One region of the Lentibacillus salinarum genome, then DNA from elsewhere that is predicted to be linked to it. Evidence: riboswitches for the same ligand, from Rfam matches in the RefSeq annotation. Region 1 holds a riboswitch; the other holds the start of a gene.
What was found. A riboswitch is a leader RNA that binds a small molecule or an ion and turns the genes downstream of it on or off. The one in region 1 is predicted to bind glycine.

Region 1 (9,050 bases):
ATGAATATAACTGAAACCCTCAAGCCGTGCCGCATCTTCATTGATTTTCGGATTATATTTCATGGTGCAGGAACCGAGCGGGTAAAAACCGGAATCGACACCATAATTACGTCGTGATAACGCCGTATAATGCCGCATGAGCTCCAGTTCGCTCACTTCGGGCAAATTGGGTGCTTCCTTGCGGATATAAGAATCAGCAAACGCGCTGTCCAAATCCATTTCCGGAACGTCCAATTCCGGTAGGCTGTAGCTTGTTCTGCCTTCTTTACCGCGTTCAAAAATTAACGGAAAATCTGTTTTAGCCATGTATATCCCCCATTTCATTCACGAACGTATCAATCTCTTCTTTGGTACGGTTCTCGGTGACAGCCACCAGCATATGCTGCTTTAGTTCCGGATAAGCCTGGCCCAGATCATAGCCGCCGATAATACCGCTCTCTAGCAGCCTTTTGTTGATGGCTGACACATCAGCCGGCACTTTGATAACCAGTTCATTAAAAAACGGACCCGAAAACGTGACAGACATACCGGCCGCACTCAGCTGTTGTTTTGCATAACGGGCTTTTTGCATATTCAATTCAGCCATTTTCCGGAGGCCATGTTTGCCGATTGAACTCATCGCCACCGAACTGGCTAGGGCATTCAATGCCTGGTTGGAACAGATATTTGATGTGGCTTTGTCTCGCCGTATATGCTGCTCTCTTGCCTGCAATGTTAGCACGAAACCGCGCTCACCATCTTCATCAGTCGTTTGCCCGACCAGACGCCCCGGTACTTTACGCTTCAATTTATCCGTGGTGGCGAAATAACCGCAATGCGGCCCGCCGAATTGTGGCTGGATGCCAAACACCTGCGTATCGCCGACAACGATATCGGCACCAAAATCTCCAGGTGGTGTCAGATAACCGAGCGACAGCGGATTGCTGGAAACGATGAACATCGTCTTTTTCTGCTGGCGAATGATACGATTCACGTCATCGAGTGGTTCAATCTGCCCGAAAAAATTGGGATACTGAATAGCAACGCCTGCTGTCTGTTCATCGATTTCATGATTTAATTGCTCCAGATCGGTGATGCCGTCGTTATGGTCAATTTCAACAATATCAAGATTTTGTCCCTTGGCATAGGTGTGTATGACTGCCCGGGATTCCGGATGGACCGTTTTGGATACCAGGATTTTTTTTCTTTTGGTCTGCCCGGCGGAAAGTGTTACGGCTTCTGCCAGCGCTGTTCCCCCGTCATACATGGACGAGTTGGCCACCTCCATACCGGTCAGTTCACAAATCATTGTCTGAAACTCGAAAATCGCCTGCAATTCACCCTGGGAAATTTCCGGCTGGTATGGTGTATAAGCTGTATAAAATTCCGAACGGGAAATAACATGATCAACGACGGACGGGATAAAGTGATCATAAACCCCGGCACCCAGAAATGAACTGTATTCCTTTAAATTAACATTTCTTGCAGCCATTCGTGTCAGATCTTTCATTAATGCTGTTTCGTCAGCTGGTTTTTTTAAGTTTAATTCCCCTTTAAACCGGACGTCATTCGGAATATCGGAAAACAGCTCTTCACTGGAAGCAACACCGATCGTATCCAACATTTCTTGTTTATCAGCGTCAGTCATTGGCAAATAACGAAATTCCATATCAAATCATCCCCCTTATTGCTCCCGTTTATAAAATGGTGTTTTTACAATAGTTGCTTTTAATTTTCTTTTTCTTACCTGAATATCTAATGTTGTCCCCAACTCAGCATAGTCGGTTTTCACAAGTGCTAGTCCGATATTCTTGTTTAGTGTGGGGGACTGGGTACCGGTCGTCACAAAACCAATTTCTTCATCACCAGCCAGCACGTGGTAGCCGGTACGCGGAATCCCTTTATCAACCATTTCAATTCCGACAAGCTTCCGTTCCGCCCCATCTTCCTTTTGCTGTTTCAGAACTTCTTTTCCAATAAAATTCGCTTCTTTATTAATTTTGACGGCAAATGGCATACCCGCTTCAACCGGTGTAATCGTTTCGGAAAGTTCCTGACCGTATAAAGGCAAGTTTGCTTCAAATCTTAATGTGTCCCTTGCCCCAAGGCCAATCGGCTCCACGCCATCCTCCTTGCCTGTCTCCAGAATCCGATTCCAAAGGGCTCTCCCTTCAGCAGCATCCAAGTATATTTCAAACCCATCTTCTCCCGTATAACCTGTTCGTGAAACAATGGCACCTGATTCAACCGATGAAAAATAAACCGGATTTTCGAACCGGAAAGGCTTGATGGTACTCAAGTCAGTGTCAGTTAGCCGCTGTAAAATCGCCTCTGCTTTCGGCCCCTGTAATGCCAGCTGTGCATAGTCAGATGAAACATTATCAATGGTGACACCAGCATCATTATGGGACGTGAGCCACTTGAAATCTTTGTCGGTATTTGCTGCATTGACAACCAGCAAATAATGATCCTTTTCTAACATATACACGATAAAGTCATCTACCGTACCACCGTTCTCATTGCACATAAACGTGTATTGGGCGCGTTTCGGGGTTAATTTGGACACATCATTTGTTACCATTTTCTGTAAAAAGGCTTCGCTTCCCGGCCCTCTGACCAAAATCTCACCCATATGGGATACATCAAATAACCCTGCTTTCGTTCGTGTTGTTTCGTGTTCATGTTTAATGCCGGTATATTGAACCGGCAGTTCCCATCCGCCAAAATCGATGGCTTTCCCTCCCCACTTGTCATACTCAGGAAATAGAGGTGTCCGTTTTAACTCACTCATTCCATCCACTCCTTTTTTAAAGATTGACGCATTTTGCCCATAAAAAATAGAGATTCCCTAACATAAAGGGAATCTCTGTCCTTCAACCAGAAAGTTGCACATGCCTGTCATTATGTTCATGAACAAACATGCTTGCTTCGTGGGTGGTTTACCTATGTAAACGCTCTCCAGAGCTGCGTCCTACAAGAGTCTTTTTGCCTGAGAGATTCACACGACGTGTTTGCTCCTTCGGCGTTACTGCAACTATGTCACAGTAAGCTCTCCCCTTGTATTCATTCGCATTATGATATTAATAATTTTGGTTATACTATGTATGTGTCTGAAAAAAATATCGATATTACCTGCATTATACCATATGTACGGTCCTAAAAGTAGGGAAAATTATAATTTTATGAAAAAGGGGAACAATAATGGATCAAGTTGATATTCATCAAGATGACATATTTATTGACGGCTTTTCGAAAAGACTGGAAACAGAAGGTCCTTTTTCGTCGTGGGAGCTTTTCCAGATGAATTACCAGGCTGCGCTCACTGCTATGACGCCTTCATTTGAAGGGCTAAAAGCTTTGGACTATTTACCGCAAATGGATTTTCTTGACCACCAATTATCATGCACCACGCAAGTCATCGAGGAAATGAACGGCCGTGCTATTTTGGCGGATGAAGTTGGCCTTGGTAAAACGATAGAAGCCGGTTTGATTTTGAAAGAATATATGCTTCGAGGATTGGTCAAAAAGGCACTGATTATCGTTCCGGCTTCATTGGTCAATCAATGGGCTATGGAGCTGAACGAGAAGTTTTATATTCCTGCCGTCACATTCCGTAAAAGTTATCCGTGGGATCAATATGATGTGATCATCACGTCGATTGACACGGCGAAACGTTCACCCCATCGTGAGCAGATACTTCAGCAGGATTATGACTTTCTATTAGTCGATGAGGCCCATAAACTAAAAAACCATAAAACCAAAAACTTTGCATTTGTTAAAGCGTTGAAAAAAAAGTATTGTTTGCTGCTGACGGCAACACCCGTGCAAAACAGACTGGTAGAAATCTTCAATCTGGTATCTATCCTGAAGCCAGGGCATCTTGGTAATTATGAAACATTCTTAGAACAATACGGAAAGGATCGCAAAAACCTGGATCAGGATGGCTATTTAAAACAATTAATCCAAAAAGTGATGGTTCGCAATACACGGAAACATACGCCATTTGATAACATTAAACGCCACATCGAAACCGTTTGGACAGATTTTACAGATGAAGAACAACATGTTTATTCCCAATTGGAAAGCGCAACCGATACCCTCCCCTCGTTTGCGAAGATTACATTACTCCGGGAGCTATGCTCTTCCCGGGAAGCTTGCTACTTATCAATGCAAAAGATGATGACCGATGAAGAAAGGGAAACGATGATCAAACCAATAACAGAGGAAATAGAGCAGCTACCCCAACATGTGAAAGCTACTAAGGCAGTTGAGTTAATCAAACAAATCGGCGAAGAAAAAGTCATTATTTTTACCGAATATCGGGCGACCCAATTTTACTTGCAATGGTATTTAAAAGAAAACGGGATCACGTCCGTCCCCTACCGTGGCGGTTTTAAAAAAAGTAAAAAAGATTGGATGAGACAGCTGTTCGAGCACCATGCTCAGGTGCTGATTGCGACTGAAGCCGGCGGGGAAGGTATCAACCTACAGTTTTGCAACCATATGATTAATTATGATCTGCCATGGAACCCCATGCGGCTGGAACAGCGTATTGGCAGAATTCACCGGTATGGTCAGGAGCAGGACGTCCATATTTATAATTTGGCTATACGCGGTACATTAGAAGAACATATCATGACGCTCCTGTATAAGAAAATCAATTTATTTGAACAGGTTATCGGACATTTGGACAGCATTCTCGCTGAGCTGAATATCAACGACCTGGAATCGGAAATCCAAAGCATTTTTTCAGATTCCGCCACAACCGGCGAAGCGAAAATTAAATTGGATAACCTGTCCTCTGTTATTCAGATGACCCATAACCAACCGGCAGAGGATGAGCAGGCATATGGCTATTAATCATTTACACGATTTTTTACAATCTTACTTTACAGCCCATCATTGTACGATCGTTCATCAGGAGGAAGGGGCGCTGACGGTTCAGTTAACAGAAGATATGGACCGCGCCTTAATGAACCGCCCCTTTTACTGGCATTACATTAAAAAAATGGGCTACGCCGGGGACCCAAAACAACTAACCCTGATCACAGATCCCGACAAACGTGACGGAAAAAACGAATGGATCCATTACGGCAGTCCCCGTTTGCACCAAATTGTCAATCATCTGCATGAACATGAGAAATATACAAAGCTTTATGAGCGTATTGATACAAACCAAAAAACAGCACTGTACCCATGGCTGGTCACCAATATCAAAATTAGCTATCAGGGGAAACAAAAAAAGGATGAAATGGTGTCAATCGGGCTGCATCTTGTCAATGGCGCCATGAAAGTGAAAATGATGGCAATATTACAGGAAAAATCATTGCATAACGCCATTTCCGATTACTGTTTCACCATTTCACCGATGATCAAACTGCATAGCGGTTTTAAACGGATCGAAAACGTGCTGGAAAGTTATGTACAGGATCAGGATCATGACTGGGCAGAAGCATCACGAAAAAAGATGGCAGAAGAAATCGATTTGCTTCGCCATTTTTATAAAGGAGAAGGAAACGAGCAGGATATGAAGAAAGAAATCGATGACATCCAAAAGCGCTATTCGCCCCGCATTACCTTTGAAGTGATCAATGGTGGTATCTTTTATTTGCAGGATCATCAATAAAAAAACCAATTGACAGGGCCCAATTTTGCGATCCTGTCAATTGGTTTTCTTTCTTGCTACCTTAAAGGCAAAAGGCAGCACTCCAAACCACCTGTTAGAGTAGACCGGCGGCTTGACTTTATTTTTCACCCGTTGCTCTCTTTTTTCCCCGGCCGGCGTATCCAAATAGGATGTGATCTGCTGCGTCAAATATTTGACGTAATCATTAAAAGAGATATGCATCACCTGTCCATTCATAGTCCTATGTTTATATTTCCCGAACGCCTTTCAATTCATACCCTTATCACGATAAAAAAGCCATCATTTCCGTTACAATCGTTTCGGGTGTTTTTTGATCCGTCATGATCGTAAAATCAGCTAATGTGGTATAACAATTTCGCCTATGAATGTAGAGCTTATATTTGTCGGAATCGTACTGACCCCACAATGGCCTCGTTGGATCTTCTCCCAGACGACCGGTGATCTCATCAAATGACGTGTCCAAATGAATGATCATACCATTTTGTTTCATAAGGGTATGGTTTTCTTCCCGTTCTACAATCCCACCGCCGGTCGATACGACATAATTTTTATCCGGAATCCGGGTTAACATTTCCGTTTCATAAGCCCGGAATTGCGTTTCACCTTCTTTTTCGAAAATGGACGCAATATCACCGTATTGATCGACAACCATTTGATCTGTATCCAAATATGATATACCTGACTTACGGTGCAGTAATTCGCCAACCGTGCTTTTCCCGCTGCCCATAAAACCAATTAAATATACTGTTCTCATGTTATTCAACCTGCCTTAAAAATTTTTAAAAATAATTTGCAAAAAAAGAAGGAGTTTCAGGAAACATGTCGAATATAGCTATATAAAGGAGGTGAGAAATGTTTGGACACAGCTGCAAAACTATCGAAAAAATTGCTGCAGACTGCTGTGAACGCCAATGCTTCGGATATTCACTTCTACCCTTTCTCCGATCAAGTCACGATTTACTTCCGTGTATTTGGAAAAAGAATACGACACCGGACAATCTCAGCGAACCAATACCAATTATTACTCACGTACTATAAGTTTACATCAGGAATGGATATAGGTGAAGTCCGTAAACCACAAAATGGCACCACCATTCATGAGCAGTTCGACCACCATTACGCATTGCGTCTTTCCACGCTTCCGGTCGCCCAAACAGAAAGCCTGGCCATCCGGATCCTCCCGCAGGAAAGCAACCTGACCCTTGATAATCTTTTCCTATTTCCGAATCAATTGAACAAGCTGAAGAAATGGATCACCAACAAAAGCGGGATTATTCTGCTGACAGGGCCGACCGGCAGCGGAAAAACAACGACCTTGTATGCGCTTTTGCAAAAAATCCTGACCGAAAAATCATACCAGACGATCACATTGGAAGATCCGATTGAAAAGGAGATCAATGACATTTTGCAGGTGCAAGTCAATGAAAAAGCGGGAATGACATATCAGACAGGACTTAAAGCCGCTCTTAGGCACGATCCGGATATCATCATGATCGGGGAAATCAGAGACAGATTTACGGCACAGTTTGCATTTGATGCATCACTCACCGGACATCTCGTCTTAAGTACATTACATGCAAAAAATGCTGCCGGAACCGTCCAACGTCTCATTGAATTGGGCATGAAAGAAACAGATCTGAAGCAGTCATTAATAGCAGTCGCAGCATTGCAATTACTTCCGGTTCAAATCAATCAGCATGTAGCCAGACGGGGTGCCATCATGGAGCTCCTGGATGGGACTTTGCTCGAAGATACTATTATTAATGGAGGGGATATGCTATCAACAGATCATTTTCACACATTCGATCACTTACGAAAGAAGGCTTTTGCATATGGATTTATCGCTGAAGAAACGTTTTTGGCAACCGGGGAATAATGGCCCAAAAAAAGAGGTTCAGTTACGCTTTTTGCGTCGTCTGCTGCGATTACTGCACAACGGCTATCCCATTATTGAAGCCCTTCACATGCTGCAATGGGACCGGCAATTACAGGCAATTGCCTCCTCCGTTATGACGTCACTTAAATCCGGCAGCCCCTTTGATGAAGCATTGGAGCGAATAGCTTTCAATCAGGCCATAACGGATTACTTATATTTTGTCCGAAGCAACGGTGATCTTTCCACCAGTATTGAAAAATGTATGACCATGTTTGAACAGCGTATGCTTTATATGAAAAAATTCCGGGAAACAGCACGATACCCGGCCATACTGTTCATCGTGTTTGCGGTACTCTTATATTTTGTCAAACAGTCGGTTCTCCCTTCCTTTATCGACTTGTTTCAAAACAGCGCCGAAACAGCTTCCGGAGTTATGCTGACTATGGCACTGATCGACTTTGCCGGGCAATTATTCGGTGTGCTGATGCTCATCATCGCTGCTGGCTTCCTGGTATGGCGATTCAACCAGCGAAAAGTAAGCATTGATAAACGTATCCGGTTTTACAGTAAGCTCCCTGTTTACCGGGAATACAAAACCATGGAAGTCTCCTTTCTATTTGCCACCCACCTCAGCTCTTTATTGACAACAGGACTATCCTTAAAAGAAATTCTGGCGAATATGTCCGAACAGAAAAAACAGCCGATACTTGCTTATTACGCCTCGTTACTGACGGATGACTTATCCAAAGGCATCTATGTTACAAACTTACTGGGTAATTTACCATTAATCGACGACCAAGTTGCCGCCATTTTTCAAAAAAATGCAGACAAAGAGGCCCTGGAAAAAGACTTATCCGTTTATGCGGAATTTCAGACAGAAGAAATGCACCGCAAAATTATGAAAATCATCACCTATTTGCAACCGGTTTTCTTTACGGTGCTGGCCGGTCTGATCATTTTCATTTACATGGCACTTATGTGGCCGATGTTCCAATTAATCAATACAATCTGACAAAAGGAGTTGCAAGCTATGTTCAAAAACCAACGAGGCTTTACGTTAATTGAAACGAATATGGGCTATTACCCATTCTATAAAAATGAAAAACATTAGCTAAAATGGACCGCCTAACTAAATTATAGGCGGTCTTATTGCTTTTGTTAATTTTAGAGTTTACTCCAAAAGGCGAATTTTATTTATTTAATACACGCTTCATGGCATGAAGGGGGTGCAACTTATGAAATAGCATTAGAACTTATTAATAGTTTGGTGATTGTGTTGTTATGTTTTATGATACTGTCCTATGACTAAAAGGTTGCCAGTGTAAACTAGGTACCCTTATCTCAAGAAGAAAACTCTGCTATAATGGTTCGAGTGATTAACAAATTGCAGGTGTTTATAGTGATAAATATTATAAAAAAAGGTGAATGGGCTGAAGTTCTCATTCCATCAAAATGGAACGCATATACAATTGAATCTTTCCTACAAAAAAACTGGCAAGTGCCTAAAAAACTTCTTCATGAGCTTCGTATAAAAAGAGGGATTAAACT
Region 2 (9,050 bases), 230 kb from region 1:
GATTTAGAGCAAAGGGTAATCATCACACCATTGGCACGCGATATTGCTATGAAATATCAAATTAAGATCAACTAGAAATAGGGGGAACATCGCATGGAAATGGGTATTGTGGTTGGAAGAGTTACGGCAACAAGAAAGGACGATAAGTTAGTAGGTACTAAGTTGTTAATCACACAGGCGATCGATTTAGACGGAAGCCCCCTTAACTCTCAACCAATCATTACAGTCGATACTGTTGGTGCTGGAGTTGGTGAACGAGTCTTTTTTGTCAAAGGGAGTATAGCATCCCGTGCTGTAAGCGAGGGTTCCCCAATAGATGCTGCAATTGTAGGTATAATTGACAGTTTAGAATGCGATGATTTGAAAGGGTGACGTTAATAATGCAGGCTGAAAATATTAAAGAAGCGATTCAGTATCGAAAGCTTATAGATGTGTTATTGGATACTAATCAGTATGCCGATCTTGTTCTTCAAGGCGGCTATATTATTAATACGATAACAAGAGAAATTTATGAAGCAGATGTTGCAATAAAAGGTGAATACATTCTAATGGTGGGTGACGCCAGTAAACTAATTGGAAATAAAACGGATGTAGAGAATGTAAAAGGTAAGTTTATCTCACCTGGATTTATCGATTCACATATGCATTTTGAAAGTGCTATGTTGACTTGTACAGAATTTTCTCGTTTATCAATACCTACTGGAACAACTACTATCGTTAACGATCCTCATGAAATTGGGAATGTCTTGGGCGTGCACGGTATGCAAGAAATGATTAAAGAGGCAAAAACATTGCCAAACCAAATTTATTTCACAGTACCTGCTGCTGTCCCCGACGCTCCAGGCCTTGAAACGGCTGGTTATGATGTGAATTCTAAACATATGAAAGAGCTATTGAATGATCCAACTGTTCAAGGAATTGGAGAAATACAAAGTTTTAGTAATATTGGTCCAGTTTATGAAAATGCACCTGAATTGATTGATGATCTTGTGGCATCTGTTTCATACGCAAATAGTATTGGAAGATCGGTAGAAGGAAATGCACCTGCTTTATTCGGAAATGAATTGGCTGCACATATCATTAGTGGTGGTGCACATGTTTCTTGTCATGAAACAACTACAAAAGAGGAAATGATGGAAAAACTCAGATATGGCGTTAGTGTGTTCATGCGTGAAGGATCTTCACAGAGAAATATGGCTGAATGTATTCGGGCTGTAACTGAAGAAGGCATGGACTCAAGACGTGCTATCCTTGTTTCTGATGATATGGTGCCAGAGGATCTGCTAAAAGATGGTCACATGAATGATCTTGTTAGACGTACAATTGCTCAAGGAATAGACCCAGTAGAGGCTATTCAAATGGCAACCATTAATCCTGCAACACATTTTGGCTTTAAAGATGTTGGATTGCTGGCGCCTGGAAAGCGAGCAAATATTGCTGTAATAGATGATTTGAATGAAATGACAATTGATAAAGTATATCTTAACGGAACAAACGCTGCCGAAAAAGGTGAATTAACAATTGACCTGGGTACATATACGTATCCTGAAAGTGTCAAAAAATCTGTTAAAAGAGATCCAGTAAAAGTTGAAGACCTTCATATTAAGGCTAGTGGAAGCCGCGCTCAAGTCCGTTCAATCGTTGCAATTCAAGATCAAAACTTAACTGGTGCCAAAGAATTCAATATGAATGTAACCAATGGAGTTGTTGAACCATGTTTACAACAAGATGTTCTGCCATTAATTGTTGTTGAAAGACATGGGCGAACGAACAATATTGGAAAGGCATTCTTAAATGGATTTAAGCTACAAGGTGGTTCAATTGCAGAAAGTGTTGCACATGACACGCACAATATTATTGTTACAGGAACGAATTATGAAGACATGGTAACTGCTGTCAATAGAGTTATTGCAATGGATGGCGGTATTGCAATGATTAAAGATGGCAAAGTTGTTGGCGAACTACCGTTAAGGGTCGGTGGTTTAATCAGTGATGAGCTTAGCGGAATTGAATTAAGTGAAAAAATTGCAGAACTGACAAGATTGGCACAAGATGAATTGGGCTGCGGTATAAATGTACCATTTATGCATCTTTCTTTCTGGTCACTTGTAACAAGTCCAGAATGGAAAATCACTGATATGGGATTAATCAATGTTGACAAATTTGAAGTTCTATCACCGGTAGTAGAACAAGGAGGGAGACTGTAATGGGAGTTAAACTTATAGATCTTTCACAAGAGATATATCAGGGAATGCCGGTATTCCCGCCCCATCAAAAAACTATGATTTTTCGTAACATGACACATGAAGAATCGATAGAACAGATGGGATTCCCTTTCTGTACAAACAATCTGATAATTAGTGAACATGGTCCCACACATTCAGATGCCGTATTTGAATATGATCCCAATGGACAGACAATTGATGAAATGCCGCTGGACTATTTTTACGGCCCCGCAATCTGTCTTGATGTTTCTCATATGTCACCCGATGGATATATTACGCCGAATGATTTGGAACAGGCGTTGCAAAAATCCCAGCAGGTACTGGAACGAGGTGACATTGTCCTGCTCTATACAGGTCATTACAATCGTTCATATGGTACCGAAGAATGGTTACATCGACATGCAGGGCTTAATTACGATGGTGCTAAATGGTTAGCAGAAAAAGGTGTCGTAAATATCGGTATCGACACACCAGCCATTGATAACCCAAAGGATACCAAATTTTCTGGTCATCTTGTATGTCAGGAATACGGATTAACAAATACGGAGAATCTGGCAAATTTAAATGAGGTTTCAGGAAAAAGATTTTTGTATTTTGGACTTCCATTGAAAATTCGTAAAGGAACAGGTTCACCGGTAAGAGCGGTTGCAGTATTTAATGAATAATAAGGACTTGGATACTTTAATGATAAGAGGTGGATAATATGGTATATTCAGCACAAGAAAAAATCAAAGAAGAGATAATAATACCGCCATATGAAGGTAGAAGTGCTTTGCTTAAACCAGGTGAAGAGTTAATCATTATTGATGTTGATGGTAAACAAGTCGGTGATTTTGTTTGCTTTAACAGACATGATCCTAAAGAGTTTGTTTCTCCTGTCCATATGAGGGCTTCCCTAAGTAGTATTCGGTTGAAAATAGGCGATCCACTATATAGCAATAAACGGCGTTCATTGATGACGTTCGCAGAAGATACGGTAGGAAAACATGACTTCTTTTTCCCTGCGTGTGACTATTACCGTTATAAGGTGGACTTTGGAAAGGAAGATCACCCAAACTGTCATGATAATTTAAATAATGCTTTGAAAGAGTATGGATTGGGAAATGAACCAGTGCCAGATCCTATTAACTTGTTTATGAATAATGCTTTAAATGAGGAACTCGATTACGAGATCAAAGAGCCTTTGTCTAAACCAGGTGATTACATTCGATTAAAGGCTTTGGAAGAAGTTGTTATTGCATGTTCAACCTGTTCCCAAGATATGGCCCCTGTTAATGGATGGAACGTGACGTCATTGAAAATGCAGATTGTGGAGGCGAAATAAATGGAAGCTGTTCGCTTTTTGCAGGAAATGATCCAAGTTAACAGCTCCAATCCGCCGGGGAATGAATACGATGTTGCTAAACTAATGGCAGAAAGATGTGAATCTACTGGTATTCCTTATAAAATATCAGAAGTACAGCCAAACCGAAACAATTTTGAAATTCAATTAAAAGGTCGGGGGTCTGGAAAGCTAATCCTTTGCGGTCATATGGACACAGTCCTCCCTGGCAAACAGTCTTGGAAATACTCACCGTTTTCAGGTGAAATTGATGGTGATAAGCTTTATGGCCGGGGAGCATCCGACATGAAAAGTGGTCTATCCGCCATGTTTCTTGCCGTTGAATCATTAATTAAAGAAGGCAAGCCACTAGCTAAGGATGTTGTTTTCTTAGCGACTGCGGGAGAAGAAGTGGACAGTTGTGGGGCTCGTCAATATTTACAGGAGCAAAATTTGGATGGTGTTGAAGCACTCGTTATTGGGGAACCTACCGATGAAAAAGTGGTCGTTGGACATAAAGGAGCTTTTTGGGTAGAAATTAATATAGTCGGTAAAACAGCCCATGGAGCAATGCCAGACAGAGGAATTAATGCAGTTGAATGGATACAGAAAGTTATGGAAATAATTGAATCTCTTAAATCAAAATGGAAAATATCCGCGACTCCTTTGGGAGAGAGCAGTGCCGCAATGACAAAAATAAATGGAGGTGTACAAACAAATGTCATACCAGATCACTGTAGTATAAATATAGACATTAGATCTGTACCGCCTCAATCACATGATCAATTATATAGTGAATTAAAAGAAAAATTGAATGAGATATTTTCTAGTAATGATGCCCCGGAATATAATATGAATATTTTATTAGACCGCCCATCTATCCTAACAGATAGATCGAGTAAAATAATTAAAACAGCATTAGATATTTCGAACCATGATTCTATACATGGTGTATCATATTATACAGATGGTGCAGTTTTAAACCCAAAAAGTAAAATACCTACGCTAATTTATGGACCAGGTGATGAAAAACTTGCACATCAACCAAATGAATATGTACATATAAATGCATATTTACGTTCTATCGACTTTTATAAGAAACTAGTAATCGATTATTGTTCATAGAGATAAAGGTTGAAGTATACACTTAAAGTTCCCAATTTTACAATAGTATAGACTTCAGCTCCCGGGGTTTTGATTTTAAAGGAGTGATATCATGTCAAGTATCTTAATCAAAAACGCACAAATCATTACAATGAACCCACAGGAAGAAATTATTTATGGAGATTTGTATATTGAAGACGATATAATTATTAAGGTTGGCGGTGACCTTGGAAATGAAGCAGATAAGGTTATAGATGCGAGACATAAAACCGTTATCCCTGGTTTTATCCAAACACATATCCATCTTTGTCAGGCATTGTTTCGTGGACAAGCAGATGATTTGGAATTAATGGATTGGTTGCAGAAAAAAATATGGCCACTTGAAGCTTCACATGATGCGGAGTCAAGTTACTATTCGGCTATGCTGGGGCTGGGTGAATTAATTCAAAGCGGAACGACAACAATTGTTGATATGGAAACGGTTAATCATACAAACGAAGCTTTTCAGGCAATGGCTGAAAGTGGTATACGTGTCCTTGGTGGAAAAGTTATGATGGATTTGGGGGATGATTTACCTGAACCCCTTTTAGAGGATACAACAAAGTCTATCCAGCAAAGTGTTGACCTCCTGGAAAAATGGAATAATTATGATAATGGAAGACTTCAGTATGCATTTTGTCCACGCTTTGTCGTTTCATGTACAGAAGAGCTATTAACAGAAGTCCGCGATTTATCTAAACAATATAACGTTAAGATTCACTCACATGCCTCTGAAAACAAAGGAGAAATTGAAATTGTTGAACAGCAAAGAGGTATGCGGAATGTTGTTTATCTGGACCATATTGGGTTGGCTGATGAAAATCTTATTTTGGCTCACTGTGTATGGCTTGATCCTGAAGAAAAACGTATTATTAAGGAACGTGGGATAAAAATGAGTCACTGCCCTGGTTCTAACTTGAAATTAGCTTCGGGTATTGCTGAGATGCCTGACATGTTAGAACTTGACGCACATCTTAGCCTTGGAGCAGATGGTGCTCCGTGTAATAATAATCTTGATATGTTTAACGAGATGCGTTTGTCAAGCATTATTCAAAAACCACTTCATGGACCTACCATGATGAATGCAAAGACCGTTTTCAAAATGGCTACCATAGGAGGAGCTGAAGCAGTTGGTCTTGAAGATCAAATCGGAAGTATTGAAGTTGGAAAAAAGGCAGATATTGCAATTTTGGATTTGAATAAGTTCCATACATTCCCTTCTGCCGAAGTTGATCCGATTTCAAGAATTGTCTACTCAGCAACAAGAGCTGATGTAGATGCAACAATAATTAATGGTAAAGTGGTTATGGAAAATGGAAATGTAAAAACAGTCGATAAAGATGTTGTTCTTCACGAGTCGAATAAATCGATTGAACGATTAGTAAAACGTGTACCTTCACTTATAAAGGCTTAAAATTTTAAATTGACAATAATCAATATTTAGAATACTATAAAGAAAAAGCGGATGACAATTGTGGGAGAGTGCTGGTTAAAAGCCACCGAAGGAGCAAGTTCCAAAAAGACCCTTGGAACCAATCTCTCAGGTAGAAGAACCACAATAGGACGCGTCTCTGGAGAGTGCGTTTTTGAACGCCACCAAAGGGGAAGGTCTATCAATAATAGAGCTAAACTCTCAGGTGAAAGGACAGGGAAGGGAATATCACCTTTTTCTGTCCTTTTTTGTGTGCACTTTTATGCTTAGAAATGTTAAAAATTTTGCTCATTAGCAATGGAAAATTAGATAGGAGAAATGGGAATACATCAAATTTTAACAGTTAAATTCCCTTTTTGGATAAAAAAGGATTGGGTAGTTTGCCAACTATTAATGGCTTGTTTATGTAAGACAAGAGGAGTGATTTAAAATGACAAAGGAATACGATGTTGCCATTATCGGTGGCGGAACAGGTGGTTATGTTGCCGCCATACGTGCATCTCAATTAGGATTAAAAGCTGCCGTTGTTGAAAAAGAAAAATTGGGAGGAACCTGCCTCCATGCAGGCTGTATTCCCAGTAAGGCATTATTAAGGAGTGCAGAGGTATATACCAATACAAAAAATGGAATGGCGTTTGGTGTTGTTGCGCCTAAAGTAGAACTTGACTTTTCTAAAGTACAGGAGAGAAAAGAGGGTATTACAAATCAATTATATAAAGGCGTTCAACATCTAATGAAAAAAGGAAAAATTGATGTTTATGAAGGGAAAGGAAAAATATCTGATTCAAGCAATGTCTTGGTGACTATGAAGAACGAAGAAGAGACCATTACGCTACATGCCTGTCATATTCTAATTGCTACAGGATCCCGTCCAAGTACGCTTCCTGGCCTTGAAGTGGATGGAACCCATGTAATGACATCAGATGAGGCATTACAAATGGACCAATTGCCTGAGTCTATTATGATTGTTGGTGGTGGTGTGATCGGAATAGAATGGGCATCGATGCTTGTCGATTTTGGATTAAAGGTTACTCTACTAGAATATGCAGAACGCATTTTACCGACGGAAGATAAGGATATTTCAAGAGAAGTTCAACGTTTAATGAAGAAAAAAGGGGTGAAAATCGTAACAGGGGCTAAAGTTCTTCCAGAAACATTGGAAAGGGATAATGGTGTTTCCATTAAAACGGAACATAAGGGGAAGGAAAAATCATTTTCCGCAGACAAACTATTAGTCTCTGTGGGTCGTCACCCGAATATAGCGGACATTGGTCTTGATCAAACGACTATTAATGTGAACCGAAATACAATTCAAACTAATGAATATTACCAAACAAATGATTCAACTATTTATGCTATTGGTGATGTTATTGGTGGCTTACAGCTTGCTCATGTCGCCTCTCACGAAGGAATCATTGCCATTGAACATATGGCAGGTAAAAATCCGTCTCCACTTGACCCAACTCGTGTCTCAAAATGTGTTTATAGTAGTCCTGAGGTGGCAAGTGTAGGTTTAACAGAAGAGGAAGCAAAATCTAAAGGTTACCAAGTAAAACTAGGCAAATTTGCATTTCGTGCAGTTGGAAAAGCGCTGGTATTCGGAGATTCAAATGGTTTTGTTAAATTCGTTGTTGAAGAAAAGTCAAAAAAACTATTAGGAGTACACATGGTTGGGCCAAATGTCACTGACATGATTACTGAAGCTGGTTTAGCGTTAGTATTGAATTCAACATCCATGGATATTGCGGGTACAATTCATCCGCACCCAACTTTAGCTGAAGCAATTGGGGAAGCAGCCTTAGCGGTAGACGGTAATGAGATTCATGCATAATTTCAGAATGTTTAGTTAAATTTAAACATGACACCATTGAACTTAAATTTAATGATATACGATTAAGTATAAAATTCAAAAAGTAGCTTTAAATTTTATTTTAAAATGTTTAAATGTAAAGGATGGAGGGAAAAGCAGTGCAACAAGAAAAAGAAAATATAAATCACGCAGAATTATTAATTTCTTGCCCAGAAAAGCCTGGCATTATATCGACAGTATCTAATTTTTTAGTAGAACATAATGCTAATATTATCCAATTTGATCAGCATACAACAGATCCACATGCAGGAATGTTTTTTATGCGGATTGAATTTGATCTAAAAGATTTTGACTCTTCTTATGGAAAACTTGAAGATAATTTGCATACAATGGCTCGAGATTATTCTATGGATTGGCAACTGACCAGCAAGAAAAAAAAGAAACGAATGGCCATTTTTGTTTCAAAGGAAGGTCATTGTTTGAAGGAGCTGATTTGGCGATGGAAATCTGGTGAAATTCCAGTGGATATTCCCATGGTAATTAGTAACCACCCCGACTTAAAAGAAGAAGTTGAAGGACATGGTATTCCTTATTATCATATTCCCTTGTCCAGTCATACGAAAGCAGAAGCTGAAGAAAAACAGTTGGAACTGTTAAAAGGAAAAGTTGACTTTATCGCCCTGGCAAGGTATATGCAAATTCTTTCACCTGATTTTGTATCCAAATTTTCGAATCAAATTATTAATATTCATCATTCGTTCTTACCAGCCTTTATAGGAGCTAATCCATATGCTAGAGCTTTTAATCGCGGAGTAAAATTAATTGGCGCAACCGCTCATTATGTAACCGATGATCTTGATGAGGGTCCAATTATCGAGCAAGATGTTCAACGGGTTAGTCATCGTTATACGGCAGAAGATTTAAAAATTGCAGGACGTCATGTTGAAAAACAAGTTCTTGCCAAAGCCGTATCATGGCATGCTGAAAACAAGGTGCTTGTTCACGGAAATAAGACAATTGTATTTACATGATAGATAGTAATTTTATTGAAAGTGTCTGTCAGGTTTGTTACAAAGAATGAATGCGTAAAAACAAGTCGCCTGCCGGACGAACGGATTG

Region 2: another riboswitch for glycine. It lies ahead of lpdA (dihydrolipoyl dehydrogenase); the one in region 1 lies ahead of gcvT (glycine cleavage system aminomethyltransferase GcvT).

Annotation. Positions count from the first base shown of each region.
Region 1 is NZ_JBHTNH010000002.1:474,330-483,379, forward strand. Features, by position in the region: gene gcvPB (aminomethyl-transferring glycine dehydrogenase subunit GcvPB) at 1-306, opposite strand, end outside; gene gcvPA (aminomethyl-transferring glycine dehydrogenase subunit GcvPA) at 299-1,648, opposite strand; gene gcvT (glycine cleavage system aminomethyltransferase GcvT) at 1,664-2,770, opposite strand; glycine riboswitch at 2,947-3,046, opposite strand; gene ACFQ4A_RS03190 (DEAD/DEAH box helicase) at 3,181-4,839, shown strand; gene ACFQ4A_RS03195 (YqhG family protein) at 4,829-5,605, shown strand; gene ACFQ4A_RS03200 (YqzE family protein) at 5,642-5,827, opposite strand; gene ACFQ4A_RS03205 (shikimate kinase) at 5,889-6,380, opposite strand; gene comGA (competence type IV pilus ATPase ComGA) at 6,483-7,502, shown strand; gene comGB (competence type IV pilus assembly protein ComGB) at 7,459-8,514, shown strand; gene ACFQ4A_RS03220 (RluA family pseudouridine synthase) at 8,905-9,050, shown strand, end outside.
Region 2 is NZ_JBHTNH010000002.1:241,178-250,227, forward strand. Features, by position in the region: gene ACFQ4A_RS01945 (hypothetical protein) at 1-75, shown strand, start outside; gene ACFQ4A_RS01950 (EutN/CcmL family microcompartment protein) at 94-372, shown strand; gene ACFQ4A_RS01955 (adenine deaminase) at 381-2,207, shown strand; gene ACFQ4A_RS01960 (cyclase family protein) at 2,207-2,890, shown strand; gene ACFQ4A_RS01965 (DUF1989 domain-containing protein) at 2,929-3,549, shown strand; gene ACFQ4A_RS01970 (M20 family metallopeptidase) at 3,550-4,671, shown strand; gene ACFQ4A_RS01975 (5'-deoxyadenosine deaminase) at 4,763-6,103, shown strand; glycine riboswitch at 6,155-6,255, shown strand; glycine riboswitch at 6,256-6,347, shown strand; gene lpdA (dihydrolipoyl dehydrogenase) at 6,552-7,952, shown strand; gene purU (formyltetrahydrofolate deformylase) at 8,075-8,962, shown strand.